DNA from 4 places in the Pantoea sp. CCBC3-3-1 genome. Region 1 is predicted to be linked to each of the others. Evidence: predicted binding sites of a transcription regulator. Region 1 holds the regulator's gene; each other region holds the start of a gene.
The links. Region 1 encodes LexA, which represses DNA repair genes until DNA is damaged. Its sites were predicted from a motif close to TNCTGTATGTACATACAGNA; they were not measured.
Positions count from the first base shown of each region.

Region 2: the regulator LexA is predicted to act here: its motif matches at 3,878-3,897, upstream of dinG (ATP-dependent DNA helicase DinG).
Region 3: the regulator LexA is predicted to act here: its motif matches at 2,990-3,009, upstream of umuD (translesion error-prone DNA polymerase V autoproteolytic subunit).
Region 4: the regulator LexA is predicted to act here: its motif matches at 3,415-3,434, upstream of uvrB (excinuclease ABC subunit UvrB).

Region 1 covers NZ_CP034363.1:279,613-286,991, forward strand. The annotation lists gene ubiA (4-hydroxybenzoate octaprenyltransferase) at 1-683, shown strand, start outside; gene plsB (glycerol-3-phosphate 1-O-acyltransferase PlsB) at 864-3,293, opposite strand; gene EHV07_RS01105 (diacylglycerol kinase) at 3,422-3,805, shown strand; gene lexA (transcriptional repressor LexA) at 3,899-4,507, shown strand; gene dinF (MATE family efflux transporter DinF) at 4,616-5,950, shown strand; gene EHV07_RS01120 (CsbD family protein) at 6,180-6,389, shown strand; gene zur (zinc uptake transcriptional repressor Zur) at 6,596-7,111, opposite strand.
Region 2 covers NZ_CP034363.1:1,511,805-1,519,183, reverse strand. The annotation lists gene EHV07_RS07265 (M20 aminoacylase family protein) at 1-130, shown strand, start outside; gene EHV07_RS07260 (hypothetical protein) at 229-657, shown strand; gene ybiB (DNA-binding protein YbiB) at 705-1,676, opposite strand; gene dinG (ATP-dependent DNA helicase DinG) at 1,695-3,854, opposite strand; partial or broken gene EHV07_RS07240 (arginase family protein) at 4,047-4,169, shown strand; gene EHV07_RS07235 (DUF3750 domain-containing protein) at 4,216-4,989, opposite strand; gene EHV07_RS07230 (GNAT family N-acetyltransferase) at 5,134-5,664, opposite strand; gene EHV07_RS07225 (MerR family transcriptional regulator) at 5,842-6,570, shown strand; gene EHV07_RS07220 (protein YohO) at 6,673-6,777, shown strand; gene EHV07_RS07215 (ABC transporter permease) at 6,764-7,379, opposite strand, start outside.
Region 3 covers NZ_CP034363.1:4,101,633-4,109,011, forward strand. The annotation lists gene EHV07_RS19105 (DUF4440 domain-containing protein) at 1-388, shown strand, start outside; gene EHV07_RS19110 (GrpB family protein) at 420-923, shown strand; gene EHV07_RS19115 (N-acetyltransferase) at 1,164-1,649, shown strand; gene EHV07_RS19120 (VOC family protein) at 1,773-2,192, opposite strand; partial or broken gene EHV07_RS19125 (hypothetical protein) at 2,351-2,452, opposite strand; gene umuD (translesion error-prone DNA polymerase V autoproteolytic subunit) at 2,455-2,970, opposite strand; gene EHV07_RS19135 (hypothetical protein) at 3,180-3,581, shown strand; gene EHV07_RS19140 (conjugal transfer protein TraG N-terminal domain-containing protein) at 3,605-5,125, opposite strand; gene EHV07_RS19145 (hypothetical protein) at 5,128-5,466, opposite strand; gene EHV07_RS19150 (integrating conjugative element protein) at 5,477-6,952, opposite strand; gene EHV07_RS19155 (TIGR03756 family integrating conjugative element protein) at 6,952-7,379, opposite strand, start outside.
Region 4 covers NZ_CP034363.1:1,465,085-1,472,463, forward strand. The annotation lists gene bioF (8-amino-7-oxononanoate synthase) at 1-438, shown strand, start outside; gene bioC (malonyl-ACP O-methyltransferase BioC) at 422-1,177, shown strand; gene bioD (dethiobiotin synthase) at 1,170-1,844, shown strand; gene EHV07_RS07025 (ABC transporter ATP-binding protein) at 1,875-2,594, opposite strand; gene uvrB (excinuclease ABC subunit UvrB) at 3,513-5,537, shown strand; gene yvcK (uridine diphosphate-N-acetylglucosamine-binding protein YvcK) at 5,608-6,531, opposite strand; molybdenum cofactor riboswitch at 6,712-6,846, shown strand; gene moaA (GTP 3',8-cyclase MoaA) at 6,833-7,379, shown strand, end outside.

The DNA.
Region 1 (7,379 bases):
ATTTTGCCGACCGTAAAATCGATGGACACGTGAAGCGGACGCAGCAGCGCCCAATGCCAAGCGGTGCCGTCAGTTCGAAAGAGGCAAAACTGCTGTTTGCCGGACTGGTGCTGGTCTCATTCTGTCTGGTGCTGACCATGAATACCATGACTATTCTGCTGTCGTTTGGCGGGCTGGCGCTGGCCTGGGTTTATCCTTTTATGAAGCGTTATACCCATCTGCCTCAGGTGGTGCTCGGCGCGGCATTTGGTTGGGCGATTCCAATGGGCTGGGCTGCGGTAAGCGAATCGGTGCCGCTTGCATGCTGGCTGCTGTTCCTTGCCAATATCTGTTGGACCGTCGCGTACGACACGCAATATGCGATGGTGGATCGGGACGACGACTTGAAAATTGGCGTTAAATCAACGGCTATTCTGTTTGGACGTTTCGATAAGCTGATTATCGGACTGTTGCAGTTTGCCACGCTGGTGCTGATGGCGCTGATTGGCTGGATGATGCAGTTGGGCGGGCCTTTTTACTGGACATTACTGCTGGCCGGCGCGCTGTTCCTCCATCAGCAGAGGCTGATTGCCGCACGAGAACGTGAAGCCTGCTTCCAGGCTTTTCTGAATAACAACTACGTGGGTCTGGTACTGTTTATCGGTATTGCACTGAGCAGCGCACCGCTCGCCAACTGGCTTTAAATTTCAGGCAATAAAAAAGGGCCGTCTAAGGCCCTGAAGGTGCTGGCATAGTGCTGGCACAAAAACACGAGCCTTTCACAAAGACGCAAAAAGCGGCATCCGTGGCAGCTCATCCTGAGCCGTCCATGGCCCAGCGCGCTTTGTTCCAGGCTCGCGTTTCTCAGCAGTCAAAACGCTCAGCTACTCGTGCACGAGCGCGCTTTCAATCGTCATTCTCACTTCCTGCGAAATCAGATCGGCCAGCATCTGGTAAACCTTATGCGTTTGCTCGTACAACGCATCGCCAGTATCACTGATATAGCCTTCATCGCGCAGCGTCAGCACTAACGTCGAGAACACTGCTTTATCGAAGAACTCTGGCGCGTTGATGCCGTGCAGCACTGACAGACGCTGAGCCATTGTCCGGCTCTCTTTCTCCAGCGTACCGCGGTTTATCGACGGGTTTGCGCTGAGGATTGAGAAGGTGATGGCATAGCGCTGTAGCGTTTCACGCACGCCAGCTGCCAGCAGCTGAAGCGTGTGGAAATGTGCCGGGCTGAGACGCAGCGTCTGCGTTTGCTCGTCGGCAGTCAGCAAGCCCTGACGGGCCATCTCGCTAACCAACGCATCCAGTACGCCTGGCAGATCTTCTTTGTTCCAGTGCAGGAACAGCTCGCTTTTCAGCATTGGGTAAATAACGCTGACCTGGCGCAATAGCTCTGCACGGCTCAGTTCGCGATGCTGCATCAGCATCACTGCAATGATCGACGGCATCACCAGCATATGGTGAATGTTATTGCGGTAATAGGTCATCAGCACCGCCTGCTCGCGTGGCAGAACGATGATTTCACCAATGTTGTCCTGCTCAATCTCAAACTTATTCATGCTCAGGGCATGGTCCAGCAACGCTTCTGGCGTCATGTCCGGCACGGTTGAGTCTGGCGAGTAAGGCACGTTACGCAGTAGCTGTACGTAGCAGTCCAGCTGTTCCGTCAGCTGCTCGCGGGTCAGTGAACGCTGCCGTGAAGCCAGCAGGGCGGTAACGCACAGGTTCATGGCGTTTGCCGCACCAGCGTTGTTAATTCGCACCATCACGCTTTGAGCAATGTCATTCACCGCTGGCGTCAGCCAGGCCGGACGTTGTGCCTCGATAGGATCGATAGAGTCGCGCCACTCGGGCACATGGGTGTTGAGGTAATTGACCAGCGGCAGCGGTTCACCGAAGTTCACATAGCCCTGACCCAGGTTGCGCAGCTTACGCAGGCCGCGCAGCATCTGCATAAAGCCTTCTTTCTCTTTAGTCGCACCGCGCAGCTCTTTCGCGTAGGTTCCCACTTCCATCACGTGCTCATAGCCGATGTAGATAGGCACCAGCGTGATAGGACGATTACCGCCGCGCAGCATCGCCTGAATCGTCATCGACAGCGTGCCGGTTTTCGGATCCAGCAGGCGACCGGTACGGGAACGCCCGCCTTCAACAAAGTACTCGACCGAATAGCCACGGGTGAACAGCTCGCCCAGATATTCGCGGAAGACGGTGGAATAGAGCTTGTTGCCTTTAAAGGTACGACGGATAAAGAAGGCGCCCAGACGGCGGAAGATCGGACCGGCAGGCCAGAAATTAAGATTGATGCCGGCAGCGATGTGCGGCGGCACCAAACCCTGGTGATAAAGCACGTACGAAAGCAGCAAATAGTCCATGTGGCTGCGATGGCAGGGAACATAGACGATTTCGTGGCCGTCCTGTGCCAGCTGACGCACGCGTTCACCGCCATTAACGTTAATGCCCTGATAGAGCTTGCTCCACGTCCAGCCCATGATGCGGTCCGTAAGACGGATCGCCTCATAAGAGAAGTCGGCGGCGATCTCTTCCATCAGCTCAACGGCATTCTGCTGGGCTTTTTCGTGGGAAATTTTCTTGCTGCGCGCTTCATCTTCCACCGCTTTGGCAATGGCTTTGGACTGGAGCAGCTTGCTGAACAGATCCTGACGTACCGGCAGGCGCGGGCCAACCGCAGCCAGTCGCTGACGAGCGAAGTGCATACGGGCTACGCGAGCCAGCTTCTGCGCGATAGATTTGTCAGTGCCATGTTCCGTCGCCATACGGCGTAGAGAGACCATGGGTGAGAAACGCACAAAGCTGTCGCGTCCCAGCCACAGGACGGCAAAGAACTTTTGGATGCCGTTCAACACGCGCAGATGCGGTTGCTCATCCCCTTGTACTTCGCGGCCTGGCGCACGGCCAAACATGACGGAAACGGGCACCATCTGCACATCGAGCAGCGGGTTGCTGCGGTGCAGATCCAGGTACTCATGGAACAGCTTGACCGATTCCAGATTTGGCACAAAGTAAGGGAACACGCGTGGGCCATCATGGATAAACACATGACGTGGCAACACCGTACCGTCGATTTCTAACGGATCCAGCGGATCGGGCAGATCCTCTTTGCGGCATTGCTCACGCAGCGCCAGCAGATCGGCCTTTGAATCGTACGGCAGCACGTACATAATAGGACGCGACGTATCGAGTCCCAGTTCAGCGACCGGCTCGGCGGGGATCGCCTTACTCTTTACCAGAAATTTAACGGGTAAATTCAATAAGTTATAATATAAGTTACGCCAACCTGACATAGACAACATGAAGCCTCTTGTTAGCAAAGCGCCGCAAGCATACCAGAAAGCGCCAGTGAGATCTGTGGTGTTGCAAAATGTGCTGCACCCACACATTGACGCTAAACTTTACAAAGGGTTCCCTGATTATGGCAAATAACGTCACTGGTTTGACTCGCATCATTAAAGCTGCGGGCTACTCATGGAAAGGTCTGCGCGCGGCCTGGCAGCACGAAGCCGCTTTCAGGCAGGAATCGTTAGCGGCGCTTGCCGCCATTCTGATTGCCTGCTGGCTGGACGTAGACGCGATAACCCGTGTACTGCTGGTGGGGTCCGTCATTATGGTCATCATCGTCGAACTTCTTAACAGCGCCATTGAAGCAGTAGTCGACCGCATCAGCAGCGATATTCATCCGCTTGCCGGCCGCGCAAAAGACATGGGCTCCGCTGCGGTGTTACTGGCTACTCTACTGGCTCTTTTTGTTTGGGTAATGCTGTTGATTCCTCATTTGCGGCATGTTTTCCAAAATTAACGTAACAGTCGTTTTTTACTCAACTTTATAGTTTTCAACCGGCAAATACCTGTATATACTCACAGTCGACTGTATAAACAACCAGGGGGCGGGATGAAAGCACTAACGGCAAGGCAGCAGCAGGTTTACGACCTGATTCGCGACCATATTAACCAGACCGGTATGCCACCGACACGGGCAGAGATCGCCACGCAGCTCGGTTTCCGTTCCCCGAATGCGGCTGAAGAACATCTGAAAGCGCTGGCGCGTAAAGGCGTCATCGAAATTGTTTCTGGCGCATCACGCGGTATCCGCCTGATGATGGAAGAAGAAGGCGGTTTGCCGCTGGTTGGACGCGTTGCGGCGGGCGAACCGCTGCTGGCTGAACAACATATTGAAGGGCATTATCAGGTCGATCCCGATTTGTTTAAGCCTGGCGCTGATTTCCTGCTGCGCGTTAGCGGCATGTCGATGAAAGATATTGGTATTATGGATGGTGATTTACTGGCCGTGCATAAAACGCAGGACGTGCGTAATGGTCAGGTCGTGGTTGCGCGCATTGACGATGAAGTCACCGTCAAGCGGCTGAAAAAGCAGGGTAATATTGTTCAACTGCTGCCTGAAAACAGTGAATTTCAGCCAATTGTTGTCGATCTGCGTCAGCAGACTTTCTCAATTGAAGGGCTGGCCGTCGGCGTTATCCGCAACGGCAACTGGCTTTAAGCTTCCCTGTTTTGTACGCGCCGTTGCTCCCGCGGCGCGTCTCCTCTGGCCGTAATGTCCCGTTCGGCTGTGGACCGCTAATGTAATCCTGTCGCGCAGTGGATGATGATGCGATTAATAACCTCCTCAGACAAACACCTCTGGCGGCTGGCGCTGCCGATGATCCTTTCCAATATTACCGTGCCGCTGCTGGGCCTGGTTGATACTGCCGTTATTGGCCATCTGGACAGTCCCGTTTACCTGGGCGGCGTCGCAGTAGGAACAACGACCACCAGCTTTCTGTTTATGCTGCTGCTGTTTTTACGGATGAGCACCACCGGTCTGACCGCTCAGGCATTTGGCGCTAATGACAAACCCGCATTAGCTCGGGCGCTGATGCAGCCTTTGCTGATCGCGCTGTTTGCCGGGCTGGCTTTTATCCTCTTTAAAACTCCCCTTACTCATCTTGCTCTGTCGCTGGTTGGCGGGAACAGTGACGTTTTGCATCAGGCGGCACTGTTCATGCATATTCGCTGGCTGAGCGCGCCGGCAATGCTGGCTAACCTTGTGCTGCTCGGCTGGCTGTTAGGCGTTCAGTATGCGCGTGCGCCTGTTGTTCTGCTGGTGGTGGGTAACCTGGTGAATGTTCTGCTCGACCTGTGGTTTGTCATCGGATTGAAGTGGGGCGTTGAGGGCGCAGCAGCCGCAACCGCGATTGCCGAATACGTCACGTTGATGGTCGGGCTGGTCATGGTATGGCACGTTCTGAAAATGCGCGGCGTCTCTTTTCCCCTGCTGAAAAAGGCCTGGCGAGGCAATGTTGGTCGTTTGCTGCGGCTTAATCGTGACATTATGCTGCGCTCATTGCTCCTGCAACTCTGCTTTGTCTCGCTGACCTTCTTTGGCGCGAGGCTGGGTAGCGATACAGTAGCCGTTAACGCTGTTTTACTGATGTTTCTGACCTTTACTGCCTATGCGCTCGATGGTTTTGCCTATGCGGTTGAAGCTTGCTCTGGCGAAGCCTGGGGCGCACGGGATGCTCAAAAGCTTCTGGTCGTCTGGCAGGCAGCCTGTCGTCAGGCTGGCCTGGTCGCGCTGATGTTTTCGGTCATCTATGCGCTGGCAGGTACGCATATTGTTGCGCTACTTACTTCACTTCCTGAACTGCAACAGCAAGCCGATCGCTATCTGTTCTGGCAAATTCTGTTGCCGATCTGCGGCGTATGGTGCTATCTGCTGGATGGCATGTTTATTGGCGCTACGCGAGCCAGTGAAATGCGCAACGGCATGGTGATAGCCGCATTGGGTTATGGCGCCACGCTGTTATTGGTGCCTTCGCTGGGCAATCATGCTTTATGGCTGGCCGTCACCGTTTTTCTGACTTTACGCGGGCTTTCCTTATGGGCAATTTGGCGCTACCACTGGCGACATAACAGCTGGTTTACGCCCTGTCAGAATTTGTAACTTCTTGCCTGCCGCTTCGCTAGTCACTGATATACCAAATATTTTCTGTTTTTTGCGCCGCTGTTGCAAAATTTTTTAACCTAAAAATAGCGTTCAGCCAGGCAAAGTCGCCATCTTCTACTACAATTATCTGTACGTTAAGCACTTAAGCAGCGTTTTATGTTGCTGCAAGCCGTTTTGCTGAAACGAAAGCCAAGAAACTGTTAAAACCTAAGGTAAGGAGCAAAAAATGAATAAAGACGAAGCCGGCGGTAACTGGAAGCAGTTAAAAGGTAAAGTGAAAGAAAAATGGGGCAAGCTGACCGACGATGATATGACTGTCGTAGAAGGTAAACGCGATCAGCTTGTGGGCAAAATCCAGGAACGCTACGGTTATGCTAAAGACCAGGCGGAAAAAGAAGTCAGCGACTGGGAAAGCACCAACGACCATCGTTTCTGACCGCCTTCAATAGCCTACAGGCAAGTGCCAGGCAGTGCTCCCCGTACTGTCCTGACAGCTTTCAGCAGGTAACTCAGGGTTCGGGACGGTGCTCCTACCACTGTTCTGAACCTGTACAGCGCTGAAAGTACTTAAGCGTAGCAGGAAGAAGTTCCTGGCAAGGCACAAGGAAGGTGCCACTTAATCCTTTCTGATATATCCCCTAATCAACGCCCGCGTTTTTTTGCTGTTACGGTATGATCGTGCTGGCAGGCATCATGGTGTTGACAGGCTTCAACTTCCACACATTTTTTGCATAATCCATGCGCTTCAATCACGCTATTGGCCAGCGCAAAGCCCGTGCTCAGGGCCAGTGATTTTAAAATATTTTCGACGCCTTCTGCATGTTGTTCAGCTACCGCGCCGCAGCGATCGCAGATAAGCATTGCCGAAGTATGGGAGGGCTGTTCGAAATGATGGCAGACGACATAGCTATTGGTTGATTCAACCCGATGCACAAACCCCTGTTCCAGCAGGAAATCCAGCGCGCGATAGACCGTTGGCGGTTTTGCCTGCGGCTCGCTGCTTCGCAACAGATCCAACAGGTCATAGGCGCTGATTGCCCCATGGTGTTGGCTCATCAAGCGGAGCACTTCCAGGCGCTGAGGCGTCAACCTGACATTGCGCTGTAGACAGATAGCTTCTGCCTGCGACAAGATTTTTTCAGGACTGCTTACGTTCATAACTTTCCCCCAGGCTGGATCAGAGTGTTATGTTATCACAGAGGCAGCAAAACGCCGAATCTCCCCATCGCCGGGTTCCCTCGCTTTTCGCCGCACAAAAAACGCCCATATCACTCCAGCAATGTCTGGTTGTAATCCTTTTCCATCGTTATCCGGGAACGTTCAGAGCAGCGAACATTTTTCCGTACCAGTAGTTTTTTAAGGATTTGTAAAATTGCGATTGCAGGCTGAAATGTTCCTGTCTACTTTTTATATAAGGGTTTCTGAA
Region 2 (7,379 bases), 1.2 Mb from region 1:
GCTGGGTGCCGATGGCGCAACGCCGTCCGCCCCTTTGCATAACGCCCGTTACGACTTTAACGATGCGCTGATTGGCGAAGGGATCGCTATCTGGACACGTCTGGCGGAAAAATTACTGCCGCTAAGATAATGCCCGGGCGGCGAAACTGGCCGCCTGGGGTTTTCGTTGAGTGCATTGATGCGCTCGGAACAACAAAAAATCTGCCGCCTGAAAAATCAAAGGAATGAATGATGTCAGGAATCAAAACCGTTCAGCTCACGATGCTGGCACTCTGTATTGCTACCAGCTCTTCTCTGGTCAACGCCTCGCAAAAAAACCGCACTGAATTATCGCAGGTTCCCACGTTTTCACTGGGTATGAATGGTTTTGCCGGTGAAATATCGCCCGGCGAGCGCATTTATACCGAAATCCTTCGCGGTCCACAGGCAGCAGCTGATTTTAAAAGCATTTTAGAATCTGCCGATGCCACGCCCGAGGCAAAACTTTATGCCCTCTGTGGTCTGAAAAGCCAAAATATCGCCTCAGATTATCTGCGAAAATTTATGGAAAACGCAGCGGATGCCGCCGTGCTCACCGGCGATGTGCTGAGGAGAATGCCTTTTCGGGAATTAGCGGAGCATATTATTGATGATGCTGACAAATGCGGTAAGCAGTAGACATGGCCCTGCCGGGAGTCTCTCGTGCAGGGCATGCAGGCTTGATCTTAGTAACCCGCTTTAGCAATCTGTTCCAGCGCGCTTTCCACATCGCTTGCACGGCCTGTAGCAACGTAGCAGCAGGCGATCTGCTGGCGCAGCGACTGTGGCACCGGGACTTCACGGTTCAGGCAGCGCTTGATCCAGTCAGCGGTGGTCTGTGCATCTTTGGCTTCGGGTAATGCATCACGCGCGATGCCGCTCTCTTCCTGACGGGGCAGCAGCACTTCTGGCTGCTCGCCAGCAATCAGGCTGATTGCCGGGCAGCGCTGCGGATTAGCATAGACTTCGCCTTCGGTGCCGTTCAGCAGCAATGCCCGGCCGCCAATCGCCTGAAAAAATTTTCCGACTCGCGCAATATATTCCGGGTGCGAGACGCTGGAGAGACGCAGCGCAGCGTCTTCGCCAAACGGCGTCACCAGCTTAGCCAGCGTATGAGCACTGTTCCGTACGCCCATCCGCCAGCGCAGCGAGAGCTGTTCAGCCAGCGGCGGACAAAGCGAGGCAACCGACATAAACACCAGCTTTCCCTGCTCCAGACGCTGCTGCGCCTGCTCTGCACCACTACTCGCCGTGATGCCCAGCCCGGCGAACACCGCTTCGCTGGTGACACGCGTCGGGTCATCGCTGACGCCATGCACCACCACCGGAAAGCCTAACGCGGAAAGCAGCAACGCCAGCAGCGGCGTCAGGTTGCCCTGTTTACGGGCGCCGTTATAGCTGGGAATAACAATCGGCATCGGTAAACTGGCCGGCGGCGTTAAGGTGATTACGCGTTCCTGCATCGCCTGATAAAAACCGAGCATCTCCTCCTCGCCTTCTCCCTTGATACGCAGCGCAATCAGGATGCCGCCCATTTCCAGCTCGGGCACCGCACCGTCCAGCATCTGCCGGTAAAGATCGCAGGCGGTAGTGAAATCGAGATCGCGGGCATGATTTTTTCCACGCCCGACTTCTTTGATAATTTTTGTGTATTCCATGCTTCTGCTCTTGGGTTGTTAGCGACGACGGCGCACGGCTTTTTTCGTTTTCAGCAGCGGGCTGGCCTTGGGCAGTTCCCCTGCGGGCATAGCCGGTTGTTCAATCGGAAATACCGGCAGCGCGCCCAGCAGACGCGCACCATAGCTTTTGCTCAACAGGCGTCCGTCGTAAATGATGATTTCGCCAAAACATTCATGACTGCGAATCAGTCGGCCAACCTGCTGAATTAAGTTAAAAGAGGCGCTTGGCAGGCTTTGGACTTCAAACGGATAACGCTTCAGGCTTTTCAGCCATTCGCCCTCGGTCAAAATAACCGGACTGTCCACCGGGGGGAAAGCAATTTTATGAATATGCACCTGCGAAAGCAGATCGCCTTTCAGATCCAGCCCCTCGGCAAACGACTGCAAACCGACCAGCACGCTGGTTTCACCCTGCTGCACTTTTTTACGATGCAGCGCCACCAGCGCCGGACGCGGTTTGTCACCCTGTACCAGCATCATCAGCCGCAGCTCGGGCAGATAAGCAATAAATTGCTGCATTGCCCGGCCGCTGGCAAACAGCACCAGAATGCCTTTGTGTGCGCCCTCTTTGATCTGCTGGCGGAAAAAATGCGCCATTTCAGCCAGATGCGCGACTTCATTAGCCAGCATCGGCTCATAGCGCATCTGAGGAATAATCAGCTTGCCCTGGGTGACGTGGTTAAACGGCGAATCCAGCGCGACGAAACGGTCGCCCACTTTTTCACTCAGGCCAGCCATTTCCTGTAGGCGCTGAAAGCTGTTCAGCGAGCGCAGCGTCGCCGAGGTCAGCACCACATGGGGAATTTTGCGCCACAGCAGTTTTTCCAGCTGGTCGCTAACGCGGATCCCGGCACAGTGGAACAGCAGATGCGGATTGCCTTCGCGCAGCTCTCGGGTCACCCACTTCGATACCGGCGCGCCGGAAGCCTGTTCCATTGCCGAAAGCCGCCACAGCTTGGTGCTGGCTTCAAACCAGCCAAGCGCGCGGTTCATTTGCAGCAGCGTGCGGTGCAGGCGCACCACGTCAAACTGCCCGGTCTTTTCGCTCAAATCGTTCATCAACGCTTCAGCCAGTCCGCGCAGCCCGTCACTAAGCTTAAACAGCCGCGCACAAATCGTCATCACCTCTTCCGGCAGCCGCCCCATTTCAAAACGGTATTCCGCTTCCTGCGGATCTGCCGGCAGGAGCTGGTTGAGGATCTGCGACAGCTGCTGAAGCTGCTCGCGCACCTCTTCACAATGTGCCTTCAGCCGCTCAGGATTACTGAGATTCGGCGGCCTTTTAGGACGGAACTGCGCCATACACTGTTCAACCAGGCGGCAGAACAGGTCAAGCTGAAGCGTGCTCCAGGCGGGCGTAATGTCGCCGCTCATCTCCAGCGCATCACGAGCAACATCCGGCAGATGATGGCCTTCATCCAGCACCAGCAACAGATTCTTCGGCGGCGGCAGTACCGACTCCGTTTCCAGCGCCGCCATCACCAGCGCATGGTTCGCCACTACCACATCGGCATTTTCAATTTCCCGGCGTGCTACATAAAACGGGCATTCCCGGAACCAGTGGCAGTTGCTGCCAAGACAGTTGGCTTTATCGGTACTCAGGCGCTGCCAGAGCGAATCATCAATGGTCTCTTCACAGTGGTCGCGCAGACCGTCCCACTGATGACGATTGAGGTTTTTTTCAAGCGACGTGCAAAGCTCGCGCTCGTCTTTGCTGGCGGTCATACGATCGTCAAGAAACAGCAGCAAATCGCCCTGCTTCTCTTCATCGGTCGCCAGCGCGGAGAGATTCCGGGGACAAACATAGCGCCCGCGCCCAAAGGCCGCGGTGAATTGCAGATCGGGGATGATCTTTTTCAGCAGCGGTAGATCTTTGCTGAAGATTTGATCCTGCAACGCCACGTTTGCGGTACTGACCACCAGCGGCTTCTCCTCCGCACGGCTCACAGCAATTCCCGGAATCAGATAGGAAAGCGTTTTCCCGACGCCCGTGGGCGCTTCAATCGCCAGATGACGGCCATCGTCGCCGGCCAGCGTTTTTGCCACTTCGGCAATCATCTGCCGCTGCGGCGCGCGGGGAATAAAATCGGGAATTTGCTGCTGAAGGGCTTTGTACCACCCAGCGATTTGCGCTTTTAACGCGGCATTTAACGCCATGACGACCACTTTTTTCTAAAACGACCTGTATTTTTACACAGTACGCACTTTACGTCAGCACTTCATGTTTAATCCTTCAGCATGGCATGCAATTTTGCCTCATCACGGAAGGCGCGCAGAAGTGGTTCACGGCTGCGGCCACGCCGGGAGATCAGCGAAAACATTGCCTGATAGCTACATCGTTCGGCTGCAATTTTACGGGCGCTGGTGAAAAAACACGGGCCGGTGGGTCTGATTCATGTTGATGCCCACACCGATACCAACGATGAAATGTTTGGCGAAAAGATCGCTCACGGCACCACCTCGCAGCTGGCCGCCAATATTCTTTATGAAATGCTCTGCGTGCTGCCAGGCGTTAAATTCAACCGCTGACGTCGCTGGCTTTCGCCATGCCCAGACGGCCAATAAAAGGCAAGCGCAGCGCCGGAGAGCGGACATCCACGCCCAGGTTAAAGGCCAGAATGTTGATTTCAACACCTTCCTGCGCGCCAATCGTAAAGCCCAGCGCGCCCAGCAGGGAAACCTGCAAACCTTTACCGGAAGGCGGCAGGCCAATCGGATGGCTTAGCGGGCGGAAGTCCTTGCCAATGGCATTCGCCGGAAGATCCAGCTTCAGCGCGGGCACTTCTCTGCCGATATGCGCTAAAAAGGTGTTGCTGTTAGGGCCTGGCCAGACGCGATAAGTGTGTGGCCAGGGATAGCTGGCAATAGCGGCTTCAATATGCGGGATCATCGCTTCCGCCGCCGCGCCACGGTGTTCCACCAGCAGACCCGGTTTAGCGCCGAACCAAAAACCATCCGGCAGCGCATAGTTCTGGCGTATCACATTGCTGCTTCCCCAGCTGACCACCTCATAACGGTGATATCGCGTCTCGCCCGCTTTCTTAAAAATAATCCACGGATGGACGGCGAGCAGACCACGCCAGCCAAAAGTGGGTGCCGCATAAACCTGCACAATCGCGGTGTCTTTATAGTGCAGTGCATCGGGTGCCAGCCCGGCGGAATCCCGACGAGCCGTTGACCAGTTCTGACCGGTTAACACCACGCCGCTGTGGGTGGCTTTAACATAGCTCTGTGCGAAAGAGAGCAGCAGCACGCAGATAAAGCTGATACTGATGACTTTGAGATAGAACATATTTTTGGGTGTATCCGACGGTAACGAGTGGCATAAAAGGGGATCGGTGGGCAGGCAATCCGCGACAGCACCTGCTCAGGATGTGACCAGAATCACATTACTGGCAACAGATACTGCGTTCAATCATTTTTTACGCAAGACGCACTATTCGCCTGGCGTTAAAAACTTGTACATCACCGTGGTGGCATCCAGTACGCCCTCCGTCGATAACGCATAAGCCGGGATCTGCCCGCTGATTTGCCAACCCTGCGCCAGGTAGAGCTGTTCAGCGACGTCACCGGAACGGGTATCAAGCACCAGCAGCGAGCGGTCTGCCTGGCGAGCAAGATCTTCAGCTCGCTCCAGCAGCGCACGCGCAATGCCCTGTCGCCTGGCGGAAGGATGCACCAGCAGCTTGGCGATTTCGGCGCGATGGCTGCCGTTCGGCATCATGCCCAGCACCACAATCACCGTCGCCACAACTTTTCCCTGCTGGCGCGCCACCAGCAGCTTTTTTTCGCCTGCTGCCAGACTGCTTATTACGCCTTGCCAGAATGCGATCATGGGTTCAGGATCGGTGCTGATAAAGCCTATACTTGCTCCTGTAGCGACACAGCCGCTCAGGACATGAAAGAGCTCGTCGCGCACTGAATCAGCCTGCTCAGCATTTAGTAATAGATAGTCAATGTTGTTCATTAGCGGTCTGCCAGAAGTGCATATGGACGCCGGACGAATCAGACGCATGAAAGCGTTACAGCTTATGAGATATAAAGTTTTTCACGCGTTACATCAACTTGTACAACCAAATAATAGTTGTACAACAATAAAGAGTTCGATACGGTTAAGGGAGTGGAATAAGGTCTGAGGGTATGAATGACATTATACAGTATTGGTGATGTTGCTGAACGATGCAGGATTAATCCGGTCACGCTTCGGGCATGGCAGCGTCGCTACGGCTTGCTGAAACCCGCGCGTACCGAAGGCGGACATCGTCAGTTCGACGATGAGGACATTCAGCGCATTGAAGAGATTAAGCGCTGGATTGAAAGCGGCGTTCCTGTAGGGAAAGTAAAAGCGCTGCTGGAAGGCGAAAACGTCAATATTCATGATGGCTGGGTAACGCTTCAGGAAGAGATGATGACGGTTTTGCGCCACGTAAAACCCTCCAAACTCCGGGCGAAGGTGGCTTCCACCGGGCGGGAGCATCCCGCCGATGCGCTTATCGATCACGTATTTATTCCGATCAGACAGCGGTTGGGCCTGGATCAGAACACGGCAAGAGCGATGTGTAGCCTGCTGGACGGCATCCTGATTGATTATGTCGCCTTCTGTCTGACCGGCAGCAGAAAAAAAGCCGGTAAAGACGCGCTGATTATTGGCTGGGGAACAGATGACCGCACCCGAATCTGGCTGGAAGCCTGGCGGCTGTCGCAGCAGGGATGGCGTATGGACGTGCTGGCCGAACCGCTGGAGCTGCCTCGCCCTGAACTGTTTCCCGGACAGCAGCTGTTTATCTTTACCGGTAAACCGCTGACTCGCCGCCAGCAGGAACAGATGTCGCACTGGCAGGAGCAGGGGTTTTTAGTCACGCACCTGAGCTGATTTCCTCCGTTTATGCCGTTATAAAAGCCAGCAAAGGCTTAACCCTGAGGGGCGAAAAACGTTATACTTCGCGTCTTCCTTTATTTGCAAACGAGCGACGGCATGAACTGGCAAAAAATTGGGGTGGTCTGCATCTTTCTGATGATGGCGCTGGGCGGTATTGGCGGCGTGATGTTAACCGGATACACCATCCTTATTCGTTCCTGAACTGCCTTAACAGGCGCTCAAACAGGCGATCGGTAATCACCGCCAGCAGCGCCATCAGGCAAGCTCCCTGTATAATCCAGGCGGTGTTAAACCCGCTCAGGCCAATAATCACCGGTGAGCCAAGCGTTTTCGCGCCCACCGTTGAGGCTATTGCCGCCGTGCCGATATTCACGATTGTTGAGGTGCGAATGCCAGCAATAATCACCGGTGCGGCCAGCGGCAATTCCACCCTCAATAACACCTGCCAGGGTGTCATTCCAGCGCCTTCTGCGATCTCACGGACGCTGGCCGGAACGGCGGTTATCCCGGCGAGAGTGCCCTGGAGGATCGGCAACAGCCCATAAAGCACCAGCGCAATCACCGCCGGCTCTTTACCAAATCCGATAAGTGGAACGGCGACAGCAAGCACCGCAACCGGTGGAAACGTCTGTCCCGCCGCGACCAGCGTTTCTACCGTGGATCGAAAGGCTTTCCCCGCTGGCCGCGTCACCGCTATTCCGCATCCCATCCCTGCCACAACGGCAATCGTGCCGGAAAGCGCCACCAGTTCAATATGCGCCAGCGTTAGCTGCCAAAAACTGTCCTGCTGATAGACCGGCCTT
Region 3 (7,379 bases), 1.2 Mb from region 1:
TCACTTGAGGATAAGCAAAATGCTTCTGGAGAAGCTCAGATTGCTTGAGTGCAGCCTTCACGGCGACAGGCGCAATGATCGGGAGTGGCTGGAACTGATTCTTCATCCTGAATTCCGTGAAATCACCCGGTCAGGTGTGACGGTCGACCGGTCAGAGACCATTGCGTCGCTGCTAAGTGAAAAGGCTGCACCGTTAATTCTCAGCAGCGATTTCCGTCTTACGGAGATGGGCTGCGGTTACGCTCTGCTTCACTATCGGACGTTTTACGCTGATGGCAGCCATCATGCATTACGTTCCTCTTGCTGGATTTGTTCGGATGAGGGCCAGTGGACTCTGTTTTTTCACCAGGGAACGCCGGCTGCAGGCAATGCCGGGGTTCAGGGTTGAGTTGCACATTTTGGACAGAGAGAATGCGTTTATGCGGAAGATTATTGTTGTGCCATACGATGATAAATGGCCTGAGATGTTTGAAGCTGAAAGTTTACTGATAAAAACATTGCTCGGTGGAATGGCTAAGGATGTCCATCACATTGGAAGTACGTCAGTTCCTGGTCTCTCAGCAAAGCCCGTAATTGATATACTACTTGAAGTTTCCGACATCAATGAATTGGATAAGTACCATTCAGCAATGGCCCACGCCGGGTATGTTGCTCGCGGTGAGAACGGGATTGCGGGGCGCAGATATTTCATTAAAGGTGGTGATCAGCGTAGTCATCAAGTCCATGCGTTTGCAGTCGGAGATATGAAGGTATTGAGACATCTTGCTTTTCGTGATTATCTTCGAATAAACAAAGACATCGCAGAAGAATATGCTGAGATAAAACACGCAGCTGCATTACTCAGCAGGAACGATGCTCGTCGCTATAGCGCCCTCAAAGCGAAATTTATAGAGCGTCATCAACAACTAGCGCTAGCTGTCTGAGAACGATTGAGATTGGGTTCGTTGCCGGGAGGGTATGTTCAATAATGATGAATTCACTAAGTATTCACCAGTCAACGTTTGCTGTTCGCTCATAGCTGCATTCAGCCGCTGTGTACCGTTAGTAGCAAATATCAGTGCTCTGAGGAGGGAAGCGCTGTAGAGCTCATTGTTGAGATAGCTCCCTTACTTCTGTTTTCCTTACGCTAGGATAAATCATTACATTTTTCTTGAGGACCATACATGCACATCACCATCTGCAGACCAGACGAATATGATGATTTAGCTGATATTTTTATCGAAATGGAAACCTACTATAACCAGACGCTTTGCCTATCCAGGAGTGACATGTCCGCGTATCTGAGGGATAAGATCTTTGCAGCCGACTCCGGTACCGAAGTTCACAAAGTGGTTTGTGATGGAGTTATCGCTGCGTTCTCATGTGTGTCAGTAATGTACCCCTCACCGCGTTTCAGTGGGCAAATGTTTATCAAAGAGCTTTTTGTTTCTGCACCTTTCAGAAGGGCTGGAATTGGGAGAGGGCTGATGGGTTTTATAGCCAGCCGTGCTAAAGAACGGGAATGCTTTCAGCTCGACTGGTTATCAGTGGCAGCAGACCCACAGGCGCAAAAGTTTTATGAGTCTCTCGGTGCTCAGATTATCAGGAGTGTTAACTATCATCGGATTTCTGGCCCATCAATAGATAAGCTTGCACGTAGTGCCAACTGAAGCATTCAGGCAAAGATACTCTCCGTTGAAACCATATCATTATGGTGGGTCCCCTTCTCGCTCACAGTGGACCTTCAATTCAGTAATCTGGTCCGCCCCGCCCCAGAAGCGGACACTATTATCTCATTCGATAAACTGACTAAATCGCAAAAGATAACCATCTGGATCCTGCACGAGAAACTCTCTCTGGCAGGCAGAGCTTTCTCCGATACTGTAATGGCTCTCGTGGAGATCCCGATAAAGCGTTACGCCATGCGCATGTACCCGGGCGAGAATCTGTTCAACGTCATCAACTTCTATCTGAAAATTTATGCCACGTCCGAGTGGCCTTGTAAATTCTCCCGTGTTCCATCCATCCGAGTGGTATTGCTCAAGCATTAGTTGGGCTTCACCAAGATTGAGATAAGCAAAATCGGGTTCTTTTCGCTTTATCATAATGTTGAAGCCAAGCACATTGACATAGAAGTGCAGGGAGGCGGGAAAATCCGTTACCGTCAGCTCTGGAACCATACGGTTCCAGAAGGGGTCTTTTTTTTCAGTCATTTTCTCATCCTTTATTGGCTGACCCAGCATACATCAAGTGGCTTAATCCTGTTCGTAACTAAAACATTACGTCCGCTGTTCGCTCATAGCGGACCATTTTTTTCTTTAAACCTGAAGAATTGAACGCTCGAAACTAACTAACACTTCTCACCACTCAGATCGTTATTAGACAGCACCACCACAGGTTTGCCACGGAGATCGGGTCTGAAAACTGTCTCGCATGAAGCGTAAAATGAGTTAACATCGACCAGGGCGAACACTGTTAAGCGTCCCTGAACTTGAATGAATGCACAAGATGGCGTACCACGCCGAAGACAACTGTTTCAATATCGTCATTCAGTGCTATAGCTGAATATGCCGGGTTAGCCGGCACCAAGGCTGGTGAAGGCAGTAGTTGTAGCCTCTTACAGGTAAATTCTCCATCTACAGCTGCGATAACAATGTCACCGTGTTTAGCTTCACGTATACATTCAACTATAAGTAAATCTCCGTCTCTGATGCCAGCGTTACGCATTGAGTCACCTTCTGCCCGCACCAGGTAGGTGCTTTCCGGATAGCGAATACAAAGGTCATCAAGGGAAAGACGCTTTTCGACATAATCCTGAGCAGGAGAAGGGAACCCACATGAAACCCCATCGCTAAACAACGGAACGCATGCCAGTGATGGATTGCTACCTGTAAGTCTGGCGATCGCCGCCATCATCAAAACCGGTGTGTTGGCTGAATTTTTCTGCGAAGTTTTATCCCAACACATCGTCTGTTCTAAAGGAATCGGCATGGTTCGCCCCCTCAAATTATACTGTATATAAAAACAGTATAATAATGCATTTTTAGTGATGACAAGTCGTAACGCATCGGAAAAAATTAACCTGATGATTTTTAGAGAATTTATTAGGTAGCTCTGGGTACTGAAGCAGTAATTAGTAATTGCTCAAAAAATCCGCTATAGTCCCACAATAATTCTCTAACTCAGGACAGGAGCCTAAAATGCATCTGAACCAAGAGGAACGAGCCAGCCGCCGAGGCGAACGTATTGCGTTTTATTGGACGTTCCTAAAAAGAAACTTCTTCAATTTGAATCATAAGCTTGTCTCATGGGCCACTAACCATAATATGCCCGGTTGGGTTGGAAATATCCCGGCGGTTTTATTATTTTCTCTAATTATTTTAGCGTTTATATTTTGCGGAATGCTTATCGCAGGATCGGCACTACTTTTGGGAGGGCTAGTTTTTGTTGGCTCAGCTCTCTTATCTAGTTCATCAACAGCTAAGGATATGGATGAAAACAATCCCATATCCGGTCAAAAGCCAACTATGGAATACAGGACTCATGGAGATGCAGGTTCAGGATGGTATGCTTCTGGTATAAAACTTGAAGACGACGACTAAAGCATCAGTCGCCGTCTTATCTTTTATTTTCCTACTTTATTAACAACCAAATTTGCGCCCGCTTCGCCTAACTTCCCTCCTGAGTTTTTGCTTTCAGCCGTACCGCTTACAAAAGCATTGCTTAGCGATTGAGCGATATTGACTCCTGCCCATGATAAAGCGCCTAGCCAAACGGCAGGAAGTACAAGAAACATAGTGCCCATAACCAGATTCATAATAAGGTCATCGGTACTGTTCTGCAGACCTGCCATATTAAACCGGCTGTGAGTATCTGAGCTGTATAATGCAGTCAGCAGCCAGCTGTCGAGCCAGCGAGCCAGTTCCCACCAGAACGTCAGGAAGTTCAGGGCGAACATCACAAAGGTCAGCGTAATAACGGTTTTGAACTCATAGGCCGCAAACGCTAGGATCAGCGGCAGCATGACATATATTGCCATCAGCAGGATGGCCTGCACCATCGGCAGCGCCTGCCGCATCGCATCGAACGCCGGGAACGCCGCCAGACTGCCCAGAGAGGCCCCGGCAACAGAGGCCACGCGCGCCGCGGCATTATCAAGGGTAAAATCAGCGTTACCGCCATAGCCGGCATACACATGCCCGGTCTGTGAGACCGTCAGGCTTTCCGGGCTTACCAGTCGACGGATGACGGCTTCCTGGTAGTCACTCTCATTAAAGCCTGACATTTTCATGGCGGCCGAGATGCGCAGCCACATATCGGGGTCGGCCTGGTCCTTCACGCGGGCTTTCAGCCCGGTATCCGCACTGCTCCACCACTCGCTGCAGGTGGGATAACCGCCTCTTCCGGTATTGGGTCGGCCGCTGTCCCGGCTGTCACTCCACGGGAATGCAGCCCGGGGCAGTTTCGACTGTAGCGAGGGATAATACCGGCTCAGGAAGGTACTGCTGCCGATCCATTCGATATCACGCAGCGTGGTTTTGTCCTTTGTCTGCCCCTGGTCCTGCTGCTTCCAGAGATAGAGCGCGACTGAGTAACAGTCGTTGGTGAAGTCCTGCAGCTCTTGCGCCAGCGCTTTGTTATCGATGCGCGTGTGCTGCACCTCAAAGCGGATTTGCCGCATATCCGGCCGGCAGGGGATGGTCGCCACGGCCGCCTGGGTGACACCTTTTGAGAGTTTATGAATCAGCACCCACCACACCGGTGCTGCGGCCGTCTGGTCGTTGAGACTGGAGACCACGCCGGCATAACCGCTTTCATCCGGCGCTTTCGGGGTCCAGACGCCACAGGTTTTAGCCCGGGTCGTGTCGTACTGCATTGTGCTGAGGCTGACGTTAATCAGCGGCACACAGCAGGCAATCATCACCAGGAACCCGGCATAAAGCGCGTTCTCGATACGGGGCAGCGACAGCATCCCCTTGTTGCCTTCATCCTCCCCTTCTTCGCGAACCCGCATCCAGATACCCACAACCCTGAATGCCAGCGGCAGAACAAAAAGGCCGGTACCCAGCAGGACGTTCCACAGGCCGTGATTGATGACCCAGCCGAGCAGCGTGAGAAAATACTCAAGATAGCTGTTTGTTGTCATCGTCAAGCTCCCGTACCGGTAAACATCGCGTACTCACACAACGCGATAAAAAGCACACTGACCACGCTGATGCGCAGCAGCGGCCACCGGAACTCCTCCCGAAAACCCGGCGCATGCCGGATTTTCCAGAGGCCCCACGCAACCAGCGCATACAGCGCCAGCCGCCATATCAGCCAGCCGTCGCGCGTCGACTGCATCCAGCGCCGGAATGCAGCAGCCTCCCCCGGATGTTTCATGGCGGTGTCCGCCACTATCAGCGAGACCACCATGAACAGCGCCATGCAGGCCAGAAAGATGCCGGCACGGGTCAGGGCTTTCCTGACAGTCATTTTATTGTGCATAGCTGTTCCCTCATTCGGCCTGTTTCGGCGTGGCCATCTGATTGAAGCGGCTGTCGGTATTGTCATCCGCCTGGGTCTGCGGGTTGGTTTCGACGCGCTGATTCTCCCTGTCGATAATGGTCAGCACCGAGTTACGGGACAGCTCGCGCTTCATCTCCATCTCGGTTTTGAGCGCCGCGATTTCCCGGTCCAGCGCCTCAATGCGCTCACCGGCAGCACCGAGTGCTTTTGGCTGGGCGGCAGCATTGGGCTCTGACATACCGGTGACCATCATGCGGCGCATCAGCAGGGCCGTTTCCACTGTGTCGGACATGGCCAGCTCGCCAGCAAGGCGGGCGGTCAGGGCCGCATTATCCGGATCACGCTGCAGGGCTTTAATCACGCCGGCCGTCACAGGCAGTCCGCCGGTTTTCAGCTTCGCCAGATTCTCCGCTGTGGGCTTCTCCGTGCCATTGACCAGTTTGACCAGCTGCTCAGCGTTGGCTTTGGTTGCGTCTTCCAGCAGGGGCGCAAAGCCTGTGCCGGCAATGGTCGTCCCGGGCTGGTTCTCGGCATTACCACTGGTGCATTCGCTGGCGTTGGCACAGGTGCGCATGGATTTGTCGCCCAGCACCTTCACGGTCATGGCCGCCGCCTCCTCAGCGCTGCCGAATTTAGAGCACGCGCCGCCGTTACAGCGGCTTTCGCCCACCGTTGAGTTAGCCGTAACCGGCAGACCGTTCATCATGTTGTAGCCGGCAGCGATCAGGTCATGGGTAACCCGGATGGCAGGCTGGCCCGCGCCGCCGCGTTTCTCTCCTCCGATCCAGTTGCTGCCCGACGCGCCGGTGGCGTTCCTGCCTGCATCATCGACCCGGACCGCATCAGCGTCGCCGCTGTTCACGATGGACTTGTATTCATCCATCATGGCCTGCTGTGTCCAGTTACTGCTGTCGCTGAAGTCCATCATCTTTTTTGCCATGTTCTGGCAGTTGAGCTGCGCCTTGTCGAATGACACATTGGCCTGAAGCACACCGTTGGTGAGCATGTCATACAGACCGGGGTTGGCCCGCTGAATGACCATCGCCGGCAGACTGGCCACCGCACCCGTGGCCCCCTGAATCACGTCACCCATCAGATTTTTAAACCCGGATGTCACGCCGTTGAGCTGGTTGCCGACGGTGGTTTTCAGGTCGAAATTGCCGCACATCATGTCACTGCTCCAGCCGGTGTTCAGCCCCAGCTTCTGCATATTGCCGCGCGTGGCCGGCTGGGAAATGACAGATCCGCCGCCGAGGGTGTAGAACAGTTTGTCAGACACGGCACCATCCACGGACTTGCCGTAACCGATGGCGCTGTTGTTCACCTGCGGCAGGGACATGCCGAGGATGGTGTTGTCATCATCGGCTGCGTGTGCCGCCGGAAGAACCGTCAGCAGGGAGCCGGTCAGCAGCAGGCTTACGTGAACGGCCGAAAATGAAGGTGATTTTTTCACGGTTTTCCTCATCAGATATCAGTGCTGCCCAGAAATGTCTGCCCGCGCTTTTTGCAGCAGCTGTAGGGCTGCCAGAGCGCAAAGGCTTCGTTGTTATCGCTCGCGGCGGTGTGGCTCCCGTCCGGGAAGACGGCACATGACTGTGTCATGTGGGGGGCCAGCCGCTGCCATTTGTGATTACGCGTGCCGGTGTTTTCCTTGACCTCGCCCGGTGGCCAGTACCCGTCATGGCGGTTGCCTTTAAGCACCTGATACACATGCGGCTGCCCGGCGCGGGTGATAATGTCTGCGACACGCTGTGCCACTACGGCAGAGGCTTTATCATCATCGGTCTGGCTGACAAACCCTGAACGGGGATAGACGTTGCCCCACATGTTTGCTGCGGCCTGACTGCCAATTTCCCGCTGGCCGGGCACAAGCGCTTCCGGATAGAGGGACT
Region 4 (7,379 bases), 1.2 Mb from region 1:
GGACTGAGCGGCGCGGCGGTGTTATGCAGCGAAGAGATCGCCGACTATCTGCTTCAGTTTGCTCGCCATCTGATTTACAGCACCGCGATGCCGCCGGCTCAGGCCTGCGCGTTGCAGGCGGCCTTGACCTGCGTTCGTCAGGGCGACGAGTTGCGTCAGCGCCTGCAACAAAATATTCAGCAGTTCCGTCAGGGCGCCGCTGAATGCGGGCTGAAAACCCTCGCATCCACGACCGCGATTCAGCCACTGATTGTTGGCGACGAGGTGCGAGCACTTGAGCTTGCGGAAAACCTGCGCGAGCAGGGCTGCTGGGTCACGGCAATCCGTCCGCCAACCGTGCCGCCAGGCACCGCCCGTCTGCGCATCACCCTGAGCGCGGCGCATCTGCCCGCTGATATCCAACGGCTGCTGGAGGTGCTCGATGACGCTAAGGGTTAATAAACATGCCGTTGCTCAAGCTTTTGGCCGGGCAGCGCAAAGCTATAACCAGCATGCGGAACTACAGCGTCTGTGTGGCGAAAAGCTGGCATCTTATGCGGCGCGTCAGCAGGGACTGAATGTTCTGGACGCCGGCTGCGGTCCGGGCTGGTTCAGCCAGCGCTGGCGCAGCGCGGGCAATCGGGTTACGGCGCTGGATTTATCTTCTGCCATGCTGGCGCAGGCGCGTGAAGAGAACACCGCCGATGATTATCAGCAGGGCGACATCGAAGCGCTGCCGTTTGCCGGCGGGCGGTTCGATCTGTGCTGGAGCAATCTGGCCGTGCAGTGGTGTGACGATTTGCGTCTGGCGCTGAAAGAACTGCGGCGCGTCACCCGACCTGGCGGACAGGTGCTGTTCTCGACGCTGGCGGCCGGATCGCTTAGTGAGATGCATATCGCCTGGCGCTCGCTGGATCTGCCTGCACCGGTCAACCGTTTTCTCCCGACGGAGGCTATTCACCAGGCGGGCCAGCCTTTTGGATTACGTCTTGAACAACAAACGTTAACGCTCGCTTTTGCCGACGTGCTCAGCGCCCTGAAATCGCTAAAGGGCATCGGCGCGACGCATCTGCACGAGGGGCGTAGCGGTGGCCTGAGCCGTCGGCATTTACATCAGCTGGCGCAGCACTGGCCGCGTGATGACCGTGGCTATCTGCTCAGCTATCAACTGGTTTATGGAGTAATAAATTGTGAGTAAGCGTTGGTTTATCACCGGCACGGATACGGAAGTCGGTAAAACCGTAGCCAGTACCGCACTGTTACAGGCAGCGAAAGCGGCAGGGTTTTGCAGCGTAGGGTACAAGCCGGTCGCTTCCGGGTGTGAGGTGACGGAAGCGGGCGTGCGTAATAGCGATGCGCTGGCTTTACAGCGTAACAGCGTGCTGACGCTGCCGTATGAAACGGTTAACCCGTTGGCCTTCGTCGAGCCCACTTCGCCGCATATCGTCAGTGCGGAGGAAGGCAGACCGATTACCTTTTCCCAGCTTTCGGCGGGGCTGGCAACGCTGAGTAGCCAGTCTGACTGGGTACTGACCGAAGGCGCAGGCGGCTGGTTTACACCGCTTTCTGAAACCACCACCTTTGCCGAATGGGTACAGCTGGAACAGCTGCCGGTGGTGCTGGTGGTTGGGGTGAAACTGGGCTGTATCAATCATGCCATGCTGACGGCGCAGGCAATTCAGGCCAGCGGACTGCGTCTGGCGGGCTGGATTGCAAACGACATCCAGCCCCGGGGCAAGCGGCATCAGGAATATATGGCTACCCTGACGCAGCGTTTGCCTGCACCGCTGCTGGGCGAAATCCCTTATCTGCACGACGGTAAAGATTTCGACCACTTAGGGCAGTATCTGCGCCTGCCTGAATAGCCGCGTGGCGGAAGGGATTCCGCCACAAATTCAGGACACCGTCAGCCAGGTGTTCACCATGCTTTCATCCAGCTGCGCGACCTTACCGTGCGCCACGTTGCGCCCGCGATGGAGCAGCAGGAAGTAGTCGGCCACCTTACGGATAAACGAAATCCGCTGCTCAAGTAGCAGGATCGTTAAGCCAAAATCGTGGTTAAGCCGGTGGATCAGATTGCCCATTTCCTCTTCCAGCCACGGCGCCATGCCTTCGGTTGGCTCATCCAGAATCAACAATTTCGGCTGCAAAACCAGTGCTCGTGCCAGCGCCAGCTGCTGTTGTTGATCGACCGGCAGCTCGCCGCAGCGCTGATGTCGCAGCGAGTAGAGCAGCGGAAACAGTTCAAACACCATCGGCGGAATGGCAGGGTGCCGTTGCTGACCCGCGCCTGCCAGCAGGGCAATTTGCAGATTGTCTTCGACGCTTAGCTGTGAAAAAAGGTGGCGGCCCTGCGGCACATAACCAATTCCCAGCGCAGCACGCTGTTCAACAGGCTGCATAAGGAGGTTTTGCGGCGGACCGTTGTCTTCCTGCCAGATCATCGAGCCACTGTTGATGGGCAGGTGACCCATAATGCAGTTGACCAGCGTGGTTTTTCCCATCCCTGGCCGCCCCAGCACGCCCGTACAGGTGCCCGGCGGCAAATCCAGATCGACATCCCACAAGATATGATTCTGCCCGTAAAACTGGTTAACAGAACGTAAGCTCAGCATCTGACACTCTCCTCCAGACAGTTTTCGATCGCACCTGATTGCATCCGCTCTACGTCGTGTGGCAAGCAGTCGTCAACGTTTCCTGCGAAACGTCTGCGGCTTTGTGCTTCTCGCTCTGGTGTTTTGAAAGCGTGAGGCGGTCTGAGTACCTTGCAATTCACAGGCCAACTTAAAAGGGGCGGTGACAAAATGGCCGTTGTGAGGAAATTAGCACCAGTTATTGGTCAGGAAATGTTAATAATTTACCGGTGAAACTGTCTTTTGCACTCTGTCAGTGCTCGTGACTTATCATCAGTGGTGCAATTGCCTGAATGGGAGGCAAAGATGGGGTGCTGGCAGACAGAAAATAAAGGGTGAAAAAGGCTGGCGCTGGCAAAATAAGTGTGCCTGACCGGCAGGAAAGAGGTTCTTAAACGACAAAAAAAAAGCAAAAAAAAATATTTGCGTACGCACTCATGCCCGACTGAAGATTTATACACAGCAGACGGCTCGGGCGTTACAATCAGTTATCCACTATTCCTGTGGATAACCGTGTGCATGACAGGATGAAAACCTGCCTGAGGCGAGAGCGGACGCGGCCTGAGCACGGGTTGCTGCGAAACTCATCTGAATTTTCATTCCACATAAAATCAGCTAGTTAACGAAAATCAAGCTGCTGAAATGGGCGGCATAATCCAGGTGCAGCATTTTGTCAGCACGTATTGACAAATGTTAAACTTTCATCCCGCCTGGGGATAACCTTCCGCCATGCCTAATGCTTAAGCATCGAGCGGTCCTGACGAAACGCGGGCCGGGCATTCACCTACACATCCTGCAAAATAACTGTAGATATATCCAGTCTTTTTTGCTGGCAAATTCGGCATAGCGGAGTAAAATTACTCTCCAGTCCGTGCTTTTTTATCACCAGGTAGCCATGCAATGAGCAAAGTCTTTAAACTCAACTCCGATTTCAAACCTTCTGGCGATCAGCCGGAGGCCATTCGCCGCCTCGAAGAAGGCCTTGAAGATGGGCTGGCGCATCAAACGCTGCTTGGGGTAACGGGGTCGGGTAAAACCTTTACCGTGGCAAACGTGATTGCCGATCTCAACCGTCCCACGATGGTTCTGGCGCCGAATAAGACCTTAGCAGCGCAACTTTACGGAGAGATGAAAGAATTTTTTCCTGATAACGCGGTGGAATATTTTGTCTCTTACTATGACTACTACCAGCCGGAAGCCTATGTGCCCAGCTCGGACACCTTTATCGAAAAGGATGCCTCGGTAAACGAACACATCGAACAGATGCGACTGTCGGCAACCAAGGCGCTGCTGGAGCGGCGTGATGTGATCGTGGTGGCCTCAGTGTCGGCCATTTACGGCCTTGGCGACCCCGATCTCTATCTGAAAATGATGCTGCATCTGTCGCGCGGAATGGTTATCGATCAGCGTGCTATTTTACGGCGGCTGGCGGAGCTGCAATATACCCGCAACGATCAGGCCTTCCAGCGCGGGACGTTCCGCGTGCGTGGCGAGGTGATTGATATTTTCCCGGCAGAATCGGATGACTACGCGCTGCGGGTTGAACTGTTTGACGAAGAGGTGGAGCGGTTATCGATTTTCGATCCGCTGACCGGGCAGATTGATTCGGTCATTCCTCGCTACACCATTTACCCTAAAACGCACTACGTCACGCCTCGCGAACGTATTTTGCAGGCAATGGAAGACATTAAAATCGAGCTGGGCGAGCGGCGTAAGACGTTGCTGGATAATAACAAATTGCTGGAAGAGCAGCGCATTTCCCAGCGCACACAGTTTGATCTCGAAATGATGAACGAGCTTGGCTACTGCTCAGGCATTGAAAACTATTCGCGCTACCTTTCCGGCCGTGGGCCGGGTGAAGCGCCGCCCACGCTGTTCGACTATCTGCCGGCGGATGGCCTGCTGGTGATCGATGAATCGCACGTTACCATTCCGCAGATTGGCGGCATGTATCGCGGCGACCGCGCGCGTAAAGAAACGCTGGTGGAATATGGTTTCCGACTGCCATCAGCGCTGGATAACCGCCCGATGAAGTTCGAAGAGTTTGAGTCGCTGGCACCACAGACTATTTACGTTTCCGCCACGCCCGGCAAATACGAGCTGGAAAAATCTGGCGGAGAAGTGATCGATCAGGTGGTGCGTCCGACGGGGCTGCTGGATCCGCTGATTGAAGTGCGGCCGGTCGCAACGCAGGTGGACGACCTGCTTTCTGAAATCCGTAAACGTGTGGCAATCAATGAACGCGTGCTGGTCACGGTACTGACCAAGCGCATGGCGGAGGATTTAACGGAGTATCTTACCGAGCACGGTGAGCGCGTCCGTTATCTGCACTCGGATATCGACACGGTAGAGCGCGTGGAAATCATTCGTGACCTGCGACTGGGTAAATTTGATGTGCTGGTCGGTATTAACCTGCTGCGAGAAGGTTTGGATATGCCTGAGGTTTCGCTGGTGGCGATCCTTGATGCGGATAAAGAAGGCTTCCTGCGTTCCGAGCGTTCACTGATCCAGACTATTGGCCGTGCGGCACGTAACGTTAACGGCAAAGCGATCCTTTACGGCGACAAAATCACCCCGTCAATGGAGCGCGCAATTGGTGAGACGGAGCGCCGTCGCGAGAAGCAGGAAATTTATAACAAGGAAAAAGGGATTGTACCGCAGGGCCTGAACAAGAAAATCGCCGATATTCTTGAGCTGGGGCAGGGGATCAACAAGAACAAAACCAAGGGAAGGGGCAAAACGCCGCTGCGCATTGTGGAAGACGATGCGGCGGTTATCGATTTGTCACCGAAAGGCTTGCAAAAACGCATCCGCGAGCTGGAGGCCAAAATGCAGGAGCATGCGCAGAATCTGGAATTCGAAGAGGCTGCCCACGTGCGTGACCAGCTGCACGAGGTGCGCGAGCTGTTTATCGCGGCTTCGTAATGGCGGAATCGCCCTTTTAGTCGTCATAAAACGGAAGGAGGCTGGGCCTCCTTCGTTCATCTCTCGGGCTTTAATCGCCTCGTTTTTGCCCAAATGCCTGCACCGCATGCTCCAGCGCGCTGTGCAGCAGCTGGCGGTCATGACGATAAGGAATATCTCCAGCTTCCAGCGGTTCCTGAATCACCAGGCGGTCGGTTAAACCGTGCGTATCGATCCGCGGGCTGACAACCACCGCGTCAATCACTTTCCTGCCGATATACTTTTCCATGATGGCCAGCTTGTCCGCCAGCGTCAGCTGCGCGGCTGCCGGGCTTAACTCCTTACCAAGATTGCCAATAAACACCATGGTTGCTGGCGTGCGACGCAGCGCCTGAGCCATATCGGGCATCAGCAATACCGGCATCAGGCTGGTATAAAAACTGCCCGGGCCGATCAGGATCAGATCCGCTTCGGCAATGGCCTGAATGGCTTCCCGGGTCGCTTTCACACCCTGAGAAAGCATCAGTTCCTGCGGCGGAGCGGACATCTGATCGATGGCCGTTTCGCCATAAATGAACTGGCCTTCATTGTCACGGGCGATTAAATCAACCGGCTGCTCGGACATGGGGATCAGAAACGCATCTACCTTCAGCAGATTACGAATCAAATTGATCGCTTCCAGCGGGCGCACGCTCAAATGATCCAGCGCTTTCAGCATCAGGTTGCCCAGATTGTGGCCAGCCAGCTCACCCTGACCGCCAAAGCGGTATTCAAACATCGCAGACGCGACGCTGGGCTCGGTAATCAGCTGGTTCAGGCAATTGCGCATATCGCCCCAGGCAATACCGCCTTCGGCACGGCGAATACGTCCCGTCGACCCGCCGTTGTCGGTGGTGGTTACAATGCCCGTCAGGCGCGATCCCAGAGGAGAAAGCGCCGACATCACGCGGCCCAGGCCATGCCCGCCGCCTATAGCGACGACGCGATCGAGATCGGCCAGTGTGCGATTACGCATAAAATTCCTTCAATATGTTAATACGGCGATAAACCTGTCGGCCAGTTTTGCCTTATTTTACGCGAATGTGGCGCGAAAATGCGGCGAAAAAACGTTATATATCAAAATACATAGCGAAACTCTGTTCTGGCAACGCTGCCTGATAAGCGGTAGAATTTCCCCACCATGATTTACGCAGTTAAGGGTAAATCACACTTAGCCCTGGCGCCTAAGTCTCCGGATAAGGTGCCCCGGCCGCAACCCCGAGTTGCCAGGGTGCAGAAAGAAATGCCTGCATCTCCCGTTATTTTGGAAAGGTGTTCTGGTGCCACAATTTACTGATAATTTCGACCGCAGCTTTTATTATCTGCGTCTGTCGATCACTGATGTCTGCAACTTCCGTTGCAATTACTGCCTGCCTGACGGTTATAAACCGCAGGGCGTTGCGAATAAAAGTTTCCTGTCGCTGGATGAGATCCGGCGTGTTACCCGTGCCTTTGCGGCTGCGGGGACGGAAAAAGTGCGCCTGACGGGTGGAGAACCTTCCCTGCGACGCGATTTTACCGAAATCATCGCTGCCGTGCGTGAAAATAGCGCAATACGTCAGCTCGCCGTGACCACCAACGGTTATCGGCTGGCACGTGACGTAGCGAAATGGCGCGAAGCAGGCCTGACGGCGCTCAATGTTAGCATCGACAGCCTGGATGCTCGCCAGTTTCATGCTATTACCGGCCAGGATAAATTTCACCAGGTGATGGACGGCATTGACGCTGCCTTCACGGCCGGTTTCAGCACGGTTAAAGTCAACACCGTGCTGATGCGCGATATTAATCATCATCATCTGGAAACCTTCCTCGACTGGATCCGAA